2 regions of the Paenibacillus sp. WLX2291 genome follow, and region 2 is predicted to be linked to the other one. Evidence: riboswitches for the same ligand, from Rfam matches in the RefSeq annotation. Region 2 holds a riboswitch; the other holds the start of a gene.
The links. A riboswitch is a leader RNA that binds a small molecule or an ion and turns the genes downstream of it on or off. The one in region 2 is predicted to bind FMN.

Region 1 (4,965 bases), 1.9 Mb from region 2:
TTTTAGATGGACGAGTTTAGGGTAAAGTATGACTTTTTTAGGGTGAGCGATGGTCGTTTTTAGGATATAGTGTGGACGGAATTAGGTTGTAACGATGGACAGAAATAGGATGTGAAAGGACACTTTTAGGGCGAAAGAGGACAGTTTGAGGGTGAGTATGGTCGAAAATAGGGTGCAGCAGCATGACAGAGAGAATTGACCCTATTTTTGTCATAGTTGCAAGATGTACTTGCGTGTATCGTATGAAACGATGATAGAATAGAACGAGATGTCACGGTTTGCACCCTAAATTTGTCCATAGTAAAGCAACGGAATCCTGTCGTATCAAGGATGTATCCGAACGATTCAATATATGAAATACGCATTCACGTGTTGTTCGCAATTGCGCTATTTTGACTTGGATGACTGAAAACCGCTATTTGGTTGTATTCGTCTATAACTTATTATTAGATATAACAATCGTATAGCTAAGGATATAGTGAAAAGGCAGTTTCTTGATTTTTACCGATGACGGTGATATGATTTCACCATCACGCTGCATGAAAGAAGGCAGCTCGTGGTTGGCAAGTGGAGTATACAATTGAATAACGTTTATCCTCGGGGCGGGGCGAAATTCCCCACCGGCGGTGTTGAGATATGGGATTGCGATGTGCAATCTGTAAGCTCTAAGTCCGTGACCCGGCAGATATCTGATGATGTCTGGCGGTGGATCTGGTGAGAATCCGGAGCCGACAGTATAGTCTGGATGGGAGAGGAACAGGACAGGTCTGACCTAGGTGCAGGCGCTGTCCGTATGGAGATGTATGCGTTTTGGGACAGATAGGAATACAGGAGTGCCGACTGGAAGTGGCTTATTTGGCTGCATCCTTGTTTGAGGCTATGCCTGTATATCATATTGCTTTCTCCCAAAATGCAAGCTTATGCCAAACCAAACTGCACGGCAGTATCTGCAAAAGGAATGGGTCGATCACATTCGTATGCAGTTCGTTTGCGCATGATCTATCTCTATTTTCTGTCTATTTATGATGCCCCGTAGTACCGGAATGATGCCGGTCTGCGGGGCTTTTCGCGTTTTCGGATTGTTCACACAATATAATTTTGTTACTATGTTATAAATGGTAACTAAATGAATGTTGTGATCTATTGTTCTATTTCTCATTTATGACGAAGCAATAGATTCCATTATATTTTGCACAAGACGAAGGAGCCCTGAGGATGAATTTGTTAAACGATGAATTTTATATGTCACTTGCACTGGATATGGCGGAGCGTGCGCAGGGGCAAACGGAGATTAATCCGGTTGTCGGCTGTGTCGTTGTAAAGGACGGTCGTGTCGTCGGCATGGGTGCGCATTTGAAGCGTGGCACCGGACATGCGGAAGTACATGCGCTTAATATGGCAGGCGATGAAGCGGAAGGTGCGACTGCCTATGTCACGCTCGAACCGTGCAGTCATTATGGCAAAACGCCGCCTTGTAGTGATCGACTGATCAAGGAAAAGGTAAAACGTGTCGTCGTCGCAGCCGTTGATCCGAATCCGCAGGTAGCCGGTTCTGGTATTGAGCGTCTGCGCAGTCATGGCATCGAGGTAGTGACCGGTGTGCTTGCCAAACGTTCCGAGCGTCTCAACGAAACATTTAACAAGTACATCACTACCCAATTGCCGTTCGTTACTCTGAAGACAGCAAGTACGCTTGACGGTCGACTCGCGTCCCATACTGGCGATAGCAAATGGATCTCCAATGCCGCTGCGCGTGAACGTGTACACGGTATGCGTCATCGTCATCAGGGCATTATGGTCGGGATCGGCACAGTACTGGCAGATGATCCAGAACTGACGACTCGCACTGAAGTCCCCGGCTTGCATCCGGTACGCATCGTTATCGACTCGACACTGCGTATTCCAGATGCAGCACGTTTGCTGGATATCAGTGTGGCACCGACGATAATCGTGACTACCGTAAGTGCTAGCAAGGAGCGCATCTCCCAACTGGAAGCACGCGGAGTACGCGTCATCGTCAGCGGCGAAGGGCAACATGTCGATCTGAAGCAGGCGATGACGCTGCTAGGCAAACTGGAAATTTCGTCGATTTTGCTGGAAGGCGGTGGTCAGCTGAACGGCGCGATGCTGGAAGCCGGATTGGTTGACCGAATTACGCTGTTCTTCGCACCGAAGCTGATTGGCGGTCATATTTCAACCTTTACCTTCGACGGTTTTGACAAGATGAATCAGGCAGTCACACTGGATGAATTGGAAGTAGAGACGCTGGACGATAATGTGTGTATCAGTGGTCTAGCACGCTACCATCACCAGTAAAGCTCTTGTTATACATGTTCATCGTAACGTTTGGCTTATCCATCATGCAGCATAGTAGCTCCAACGATAAATGGATTCCAATTGAAGGAAGGTGATGATACATGTTCACCGGGTTGATCGAAGAAATCGGTACACTGAAAAAAATAGACCGACGCGGCGAAGCGATGGTGCTTGGTATTCAGGCATCGCATATTATGCCCGGTCTGCTGATCGGCGATAGTGTTGCCTGCAATGGCGTCTGCCTGACGGTAACGACGATTGCTGGCTCTCTGTTTACGGTAGATGTTATGCCGGAGACGTACCGATTGTCTAGCTTGAAGGATGCACGTACTGGCAGTCCCATTAACCTGGAACGAGCGATGGCTGCGAATGGTCGCTTTGGCGGTCATATTGTGCAGGGACATGTGGATGGTACGGCGAGTATTGAACAGATTGAGCATAACCAGAATGCAGTCATATTCCGTATTAAGCCGCAGCATGCTGATCTGTTTCGCTATATTATTCCGAAAGGCTCAATTACAGTAGATGGAATTAGCTTGACGGTGGTGAGCGTAGAGAGCGGCAGCTTTACGATTTCGATCATTCCGCACACGCTCAAGGAAACCGTGCTCGGTCATCGAAAGCCGGGCGATACCGTCAATATTGAATGCGATGTGCTGGGCAAGTATGTGGAGCATATGCTGCGTTACCGTGAAGCTACACCGAATGATGCGGCAGGTGGTACAGGTGGCGGTTCTAAGTTGACCGCTGACTTTTTACAGCAAAACGGATATTTGTAAATGAACACACAGGTAGAGGAGGCGGAGAAGATGTCCGAGGAGCTTTCCGGCCTTCACCGGATTGAGGAAGCAATACACGATTTGCAGCAGGGCAAAGTCGTTATCGTTGTTGACGATGAAGATCGCGAGAATGAAGGCGATTTTATTGCACTGGCAGAACAGGCAACTCCGGCAGTCATTAACTTTATGGTTACGGAAGGGCGCGGGTTGGTGTGCATGCCGATTACAGCGGAACGCGCGGAACAATTGCAATTGCAGCCGATGGTTGCGCACAATACTGATTACCATGGTACAGCGTTTACTGTGTCCGTCGATCATGTCGGTACGACGACTGGGATTTCCGCACATGAGCGCTCTATTACTGCGATTGGCATGACCGATCCAGAGGCTGGGCCAGAGCAGTTTCGTCGTCCAGGGCATATGTTTCCACTGATCGCCAATTCCGGCGGCGTGTTATCCCGTCCCGGTCACACCGAGGCGGCGGTTGATCTAGCGCGTCTTAGCGGTGCATATCCGGCTGGTGTCATCTGTGAAATCATGAACGAAGATGGCACAATGGCACGACTGGATCAGCTGAAGCAGATTGCCCACAAGCACGATCTGAAGCTGATCAGCATTCAGGAGCTGATAGCTTACGTACAGGATCATCAAGAAGCATTGCATGGCAAAGCCTGAGGCTGTAGCATCCCACATTCTAATACAAAGCGAGGAACCTATTCATGGCGAACATTTTTGAAGGACACTTAGTTTCCCAAGGATTGAAATTTGGTATTGTAGTTGGACGTTTTAACGAATTCATTACAAACAAGCTGCTGAGCGGCGCACTGGATGCTCTGCAACGCCACGGAACAGCGCAGGAAGACATTGATGTTGCTTGGGTACCCGGTGCATTCGAGATTCCGTTAATCGCTCAGAAGATGGCACAATCCGGCAAATACGACGCTGTCATTACACTTGGCACAGTCATTCGTGGATCGACGACGCATTACGACTATGTGTGCAACGAAGTTGCCAAAGGCGTCTCCGCGATTAACCTGAAAACTGGCGTACCAGTCATCTTCGGTATCGTCACAACAGAAAATATTGAACAGGCGATTGAGCGTGCAGGCACCAAAGCTGGCAACAAAGGCTGGGATTCTGCCAATGCTGCAATCGAGATGGCGAATCTGTCCCGCCAGTTTGCAGACTAATCTAGTTCTCATTTTAACTTCATCTATATGCAATTTTTCACAAAAAGAGGCTGTCCGAAAAGGATTGAGCCTCTTTTTGCTGAATATGTATAGTCATGCCTTCACATTCAGGATAAAATAAGGGTTATGTGATAAGCTGACCTGTGGGCGTTATGATCTGGTTATGCCCTACGGAAGTCCAACATTGAATTAAAGGAGTGTGCCTGTGACTGTACTATACAAACTCGCCACGTTTGAAGGGCCGCTCGATTTGCTGCTTCACTTAATTGATGAATCGGAAATTGATATCCAGAATATCCCGATCAGTGAGATTACCGATCAATATCTGGATTATCTTCATAGTATGAAAGAGCTTGAACTTGAAGTGACCAGCGAATTTCTGGTTATGGCAGCCACGCTGCTATCGATCAAGAGCAGATTGCTGCTGCCGAAGCCTCCAGTTATGGAGATCGACGATTTTGATTATTATGAGGAAGATGATCTCGATCCGCGCGCAGAGCTGGTACGTAAGCTGGTGGAATACCGCAAGTACAAAGGAATTGCCGGTCATCTGCGGGAGCGCGAGGAAGAGCGGGGCTTGATTTTCACCAAGGAGCCGGAAGATATGACTCCATTTGTAGCGAGAGTGAACTACAATCCGGTCGAAGGGTTACATACGCTGGATCTGGTGGAAGCTTTTC
Region 2 (4,965 bases):
GGGCGAAAAAGTGCTTGATCGGAAGGTATAATTCGCTTTCTTTTTGAACAGCCATATCGGAAGATTCCCCTTTTGCCGTATGAATATATGTGAAGATTATGTGGATCGGTAATATCGGTCAAATGATGTCTGTACATGATGGGATTTTATTATAAAACAAGTGTGCTGGAGAACCAAAATTTTTTTGATAAAAAAACAGAACTTCTTTGACATTTCCATACAACGGTGTATAATGGAAATAGTGCGAATAATTTTATGGAATAAGGTGATTACTCATGAAAAAAGAAGGACATCCTAAATTTCAACAGGCTATTTTCCTGGATCCAAGCTGTGGATATAAATTCCTGAGCGGAACAACTAAACATTCCAGCGAAACTATGGAATGGGAAGATGGCAACACTTACCCTGTAATTCGTGTGGATACTAGCTCTGCTTCCCACCCGTTCTACACTGGTAAACAAAGAAACGCAGACGTGGGTGGCCGCGTAGACAAGTTCAACAAAAAATACGGCTTGAAATAAGACCTGTTTCTTGTGAACCTCTCTTCACAACCATGCCGGTTGTGAACCGTCATAAAAAGCGTACCGTGATATCTTCGGATAAAAGCGGTACGCTTTTTTTGTTGTGGATCGGCATATGTAGTCGACCTGCGCCTTTTTTGATATTCATATCCAGCATGTTCAAGTACGGATAAAAAGGTACATCTTTGTCGTCGTATGCCCTCATTGCGATAGTCACTGTCGCCTAGGTTGCCCTACTCATTCGTAAATCTCGTGTACATAAGTATCTGCGTATCATTAAAAATAGCACTCCCTTTTCGCGAAAGTTTATACTGCGTTTACATTAACCATACACTGCATACAAAAATGACAGATATACTGTTCAGGAAACAGTTGGACATCTAGTGCATGTAAAACAGGCTGAACCGCGTAATCCGGTTCAGACGACCATGGTGAAAACAGGTGGAGTTGAATATCATGATGGAACTTACGATTCTTGGCGGCGCGGGCGAGCATGGACGATCCAGTTATCTGCTGAGGCGGGAAGACCGTTATTTGCTGCTTGATTGTGGGATGGAGCTGCCACGGGATGAGCACGATTTTCCTGCCCGAATGACGTATATGTTATCACGAACACAGGCTGTCTTTTTGTCACACGCGCATGAGGATCACAGTTCCGGTTTGCCGTTATTGGAGCAGTATGGATATACCGGCGATATTTGGACGACGCGGGCTACGCTCAAGCAATTACCGGTTTGTCTTCGTATGCATGAGCAACATCTGAACGAGCAGCACTATGTGGTTGCTGATCACAAATCAGACCAGTGGTCGTATCATACCGCTAGTGAACTAGCGAATCCGTTGACGTATGAACATAATGATAATGATCAGCGACAAGTAAAAGTCTCCAGCGATGCTGAACGAAAGCCGCTGTCTTCTCTAAAATTCCGCTATCTGGAAGATGTCGCACCGCCAGGAGAATGGACATGGCTGCGTCCAGAGCTACAAGTATGCTGGGGACGGGCAGGTCATTTGCCGGGTTCCATCTGGGTTGCAGTGAACTGGTATGGCAAGACGATCTTTTATACCGGTGATTATAGTGCCGAATCGCGACTACTGGAAGCAGATCGTCCGCTGCATCATTCGCGTATTATCTCGCGTGCACATCCGTCACCTGGGCAAATTCCAGATCTGGATCTGGCAATTGTCGATGCGGCGTATGGTGTAGATACAGATCGGCAGGGCAATAAGCTATCACAGTTGAGTCGGTATATGAAGGAAACGTTGAAGCGCGGAGGTGCGATTCTCCTGCCGGTACCGTTATATGGACGCGGACAGGAATTGATTCTGTGGGCGCGTGAGCAGTTTGCTCAGATTCCGATTCTCGTAGAGCAGGATCTGCTGGAAGCGCTAGAGTTGTTCGCTGCTGAACCGCGCTGGCTGCGTAGCGATGGAGCGGAGCGTATTGCACAGCTATTGAAGCATCCACAATTGTATCGGCTGACGGATGAGCATTCGCGCGAAGCCTTATTTCGCCAGCATCCTAGTTCGATTCTGTTTACCGACGACGGGATGCTGCAATCGGTCAAGGCACAGCAGCATTATACTCGTATTGCTACGAGTGCTGTGAATCGGGTGATTTTTACCGGTGATCTGGCGCATGGCTCATTCGGGCGGTTGCTGCTGATGGATATGGAGCATCAGGGCTGTCAGATTCATCATGTGCGCTACAAGGTGCATCAAGGGCTGCCGGATGTGCGGCAAATGCTGCTTGACCTCAAAAGCCCGCGTACCCTGCTCGTACATGCGACACGTCCGCGTACCGATGGACTGGCGCTAAGGCTGGAGCAGGAAGGCTTTCAGCAGGTACATTCGCTGAAGCCGGATGATCAGTTGTATTTTTGACCGTATATAAGCACGAAAAAGAAGTGCGCCGCAGAGACGCACTTCTTTTTGCTAAGCAGGTTCATGTAGAACCCACTCTGCTGAACTTACTGATTCTGTTAGATGGTTCATTGGCAATGAGCATTCGTTCCAACACTACTGCTCATGCACACGGTATCCTTGCTTCTGCCGAATCGTGTTGCTACGTTCTTGCTACAAAATCAATATCCGCCTTGATCCATTCTACTCATAGTGGCAAAGAATGCCGCGCCGAAAATCGCAAAGAAGATAATGTACAGCACGATCCAGATCGCTGCCCACAGCAGTGCGGCTTTGGCGTAGTTCGATTTGGACAGTGGTGCGCTGTTACCGAATGCCCAGACGAACAGCATAACGATATTGACGACAGGAATCGCTAGCAGCAGCAGGGTGATCATCCAGTCTTTGACACTCAGTACACCTGCGCGCGGGTTGTAACCACCGGGTGGGTAGTTCGAGTCTGGAGGGTAGTTCGGATTTTGTCCGGGTGTGAATTCCGGATTGGGTTTGTTAAAATCCAATTTGTTCTTCCCCTTTCAAATATATGTATTTGGTGTGAAAGCTGTAAAAAGCCCACCTTATCTTATACCCAGACACCAAGCTGACAACACACGTATATGTAAAATGTTAAATTCGAACTATTTTGTATACCAAATTTTCGTAAACATGCATTGTATAGACATGTTTAAAATGATTAAAATAGAGAGAGCAAGTAGCGAAATGATAGGATTTAGCATCCTATCTTGAAATGGATAACAGAATACGTTACGCTATACATATAGATAAAACCGAGTTAAACGATATGAATTACATAAAAAGCTATGATTTTTATGTACAAAGCTATTGCAAGTTACTAAAAGTATCTTTATAATGAGATTTATTCAAAGGTTAGCTTGCGAAACTTTCAAAAACGTCTTTCATGGTTAATGAAATAGAATCATGATGATAATCATCAGCTATCGTAATGAACAATCGAATAGAGATCTTCGGGGTAAGGTGAAATTCCTGACCGGCGGTAAATGTTGACGATGTCGACAGCAGCCCGCGACTCACTGTTCCAATTTGGAGCAGTTGACTGATCTGGTGCAATTCCAGAGCCGACGGTAAAGTCCGGATGGGAGAAGATCAACACATAAACCTGTACAGGTTTATTTGCCGATGGACAACATTGGTATATCCTATGTACATGTTTATTTGATCAGCCCCTGAATGTCGGTTCCCGATGCTCAGGGGCTTTCCGTATAAGATCGCCTATTCAAATTCTAATCATATTAAGGAGTTTGAATTATGGAAAACGTCAACTATCGGTTTCAATCTGCCGCTGAAACCAAACAACGTCATGTCAAAAGCGGCTTCTGGCTCGTCTTTATCGGGGCAGCACTATGGGGTGTTGATCCGCTATTCCGTATTATTTTGCTGGAGTCGTTCACATCGACCCAGATCGTATTGCTGGAGCATCTCGTAGCATTCCTAGCTGCCGCTCCGATTTTGTGGATCAATCGTCATGAGCTGCGCGGTCTGAAATGGCAACATATCGGCGCGCTGCTGTTCCTATCTTGGGGCGGCTCGGCAATTGCGACTGTACTGTTCACGATGGGGTTATCGCATGGCGATCTCAACGCCGTCTTATTATTGCAAAAGCTGCAACCATTATTCGCCATCATTCTGGCGCGTCTACTATTGAAAGAAACATTGCCACGCGGTTTTGGCTGGCTGTTCGTTCTGGCGCTGGGCGGTACGTACTTGCTAACATTCGGCTTTGCCGTTCCGATTGGTCATTTTAACGATTTTGCACAGGTCGGTTCCTTACTCGCACTCGGCGCCGCTGCATTATGGGGTGGATCAACCGTTATGGGGCGTCTGATGGTCGGCAAAATGAAATACGAAACGGTCACCTCGCTGCGCTTCATTCTGGCGATTCCATTACTGCTCGTCTTGACCTTGAACGAAAACGCAGCATGGAGCCTGCCTGCAGGTGCCATCCCTGTCCTGCTCGTCATCGTCAATCTGGTCGGTCAAGCTCTGTTGCCGGGACTGCTCAGCCTGCTGATGTACTACAAAGGCTTGTCCACGACCAAAGCATCGGTAGCAACGCTAGCAGAATTAAGCTTCCCGATGGTCGGTGTCCTGATCAACTGGATCGTCTATCATCAGGTCGTAACGTGGTCGCAACTGCTCGGCTTCATACTGATCTGGGGCGTTCTGTTCGCCATTTCCAGACAACAACAACCAACTGAAGCCAAAGACCCGGTTCCTGCTACTTCCTAACGATCAGTACGCAACTGAAATTGGTATGTAAATGCTCTTTCACTTTCGATAAAAGCCTAACCAAAAGCTACGTCAACTCAATCAAGTGAGTTTGCGTAGCTTTTTGAATATATGCAGCAGATGGAATCTATATAAAATCATCCACACACGGTGAGCAGGGATAAGGTATGATGGATACAAATTTAATTGTAACCGCTTACGATATTGTTGTAGATGCTGTCCTGCTGCTTTGATTGGGAACCTATATTGTATCTGAGGGAGGAGCTTTATCATA

Region 1: linked by a shared signal. The riboswitch ahead of ribD (bifunctional diaminohydroxyphosphoribosylaminopyrimidine deaminase/5-amino-6-(5-phosphoribosylamino)uracil reductase RibD) and the one ahead of ACDE64_RS07040 (DMT family transporter) in region 2 are both predicted to bind FMN.

Annotation. Positions count from the first base shown of each region.
Region 1 is NZ_CP176755.1:3,525,978-3,530,942, reverse strand. Features, by position in the region: FMN riboswitch at 590-761, shown strand; gene ribD (bifunctional diaminohydroxyphosphoribosylaminopyrimidine deaminase/5-amino-6-(5-phosphoribosylamino)uracil reductase RibD) at 1,216-2,316, shown strand; gene ribE (riboflavin synthase) at 2,418-3,095, shown strand; partial or broken gene ribB (3,4-dihydroxy-2-butanone-4-phosphate synthase) at 3,126-3,749, shown strand; gene ribE (6,7-dimethyl-8-ribityllumazine synthase) at 3,815-4,285, shown strand; gene ACDE64_RS15055 (segregation and condensation protein A) at 4,491-4,965, shown strand, end outside.
Region 2 is NZ_CP176755.1:1,618,891-1,623,855, forward strand. Features, by position in the region: gene ACDE64_RS07020 (DUF2161 family putative PD-(D/E)XK-type phosphodiesterase) at 1-55, opposite strand, end outside; gene ACDE64_RS07025 (type B 50S ribosomal protein L31) at 276-521, shown strand; gene ACDE64_RS07030 (MBL fold metallo-hydrolase) at 978-2,405, shown strand; gene ACDE64_RS07035 (hypothetical protein) at 2,606-2,944, opposite strand; FMN riboswitch at 3,402-3,553, shown strand; gene ACDE64_RS07040 (DMT family transporter) at 3,711-4,691, shown strand; gene ACDE64_RS07045 (glycoside hydrolase family 2 protein) at 4,965-4,965, shown strand, end outside.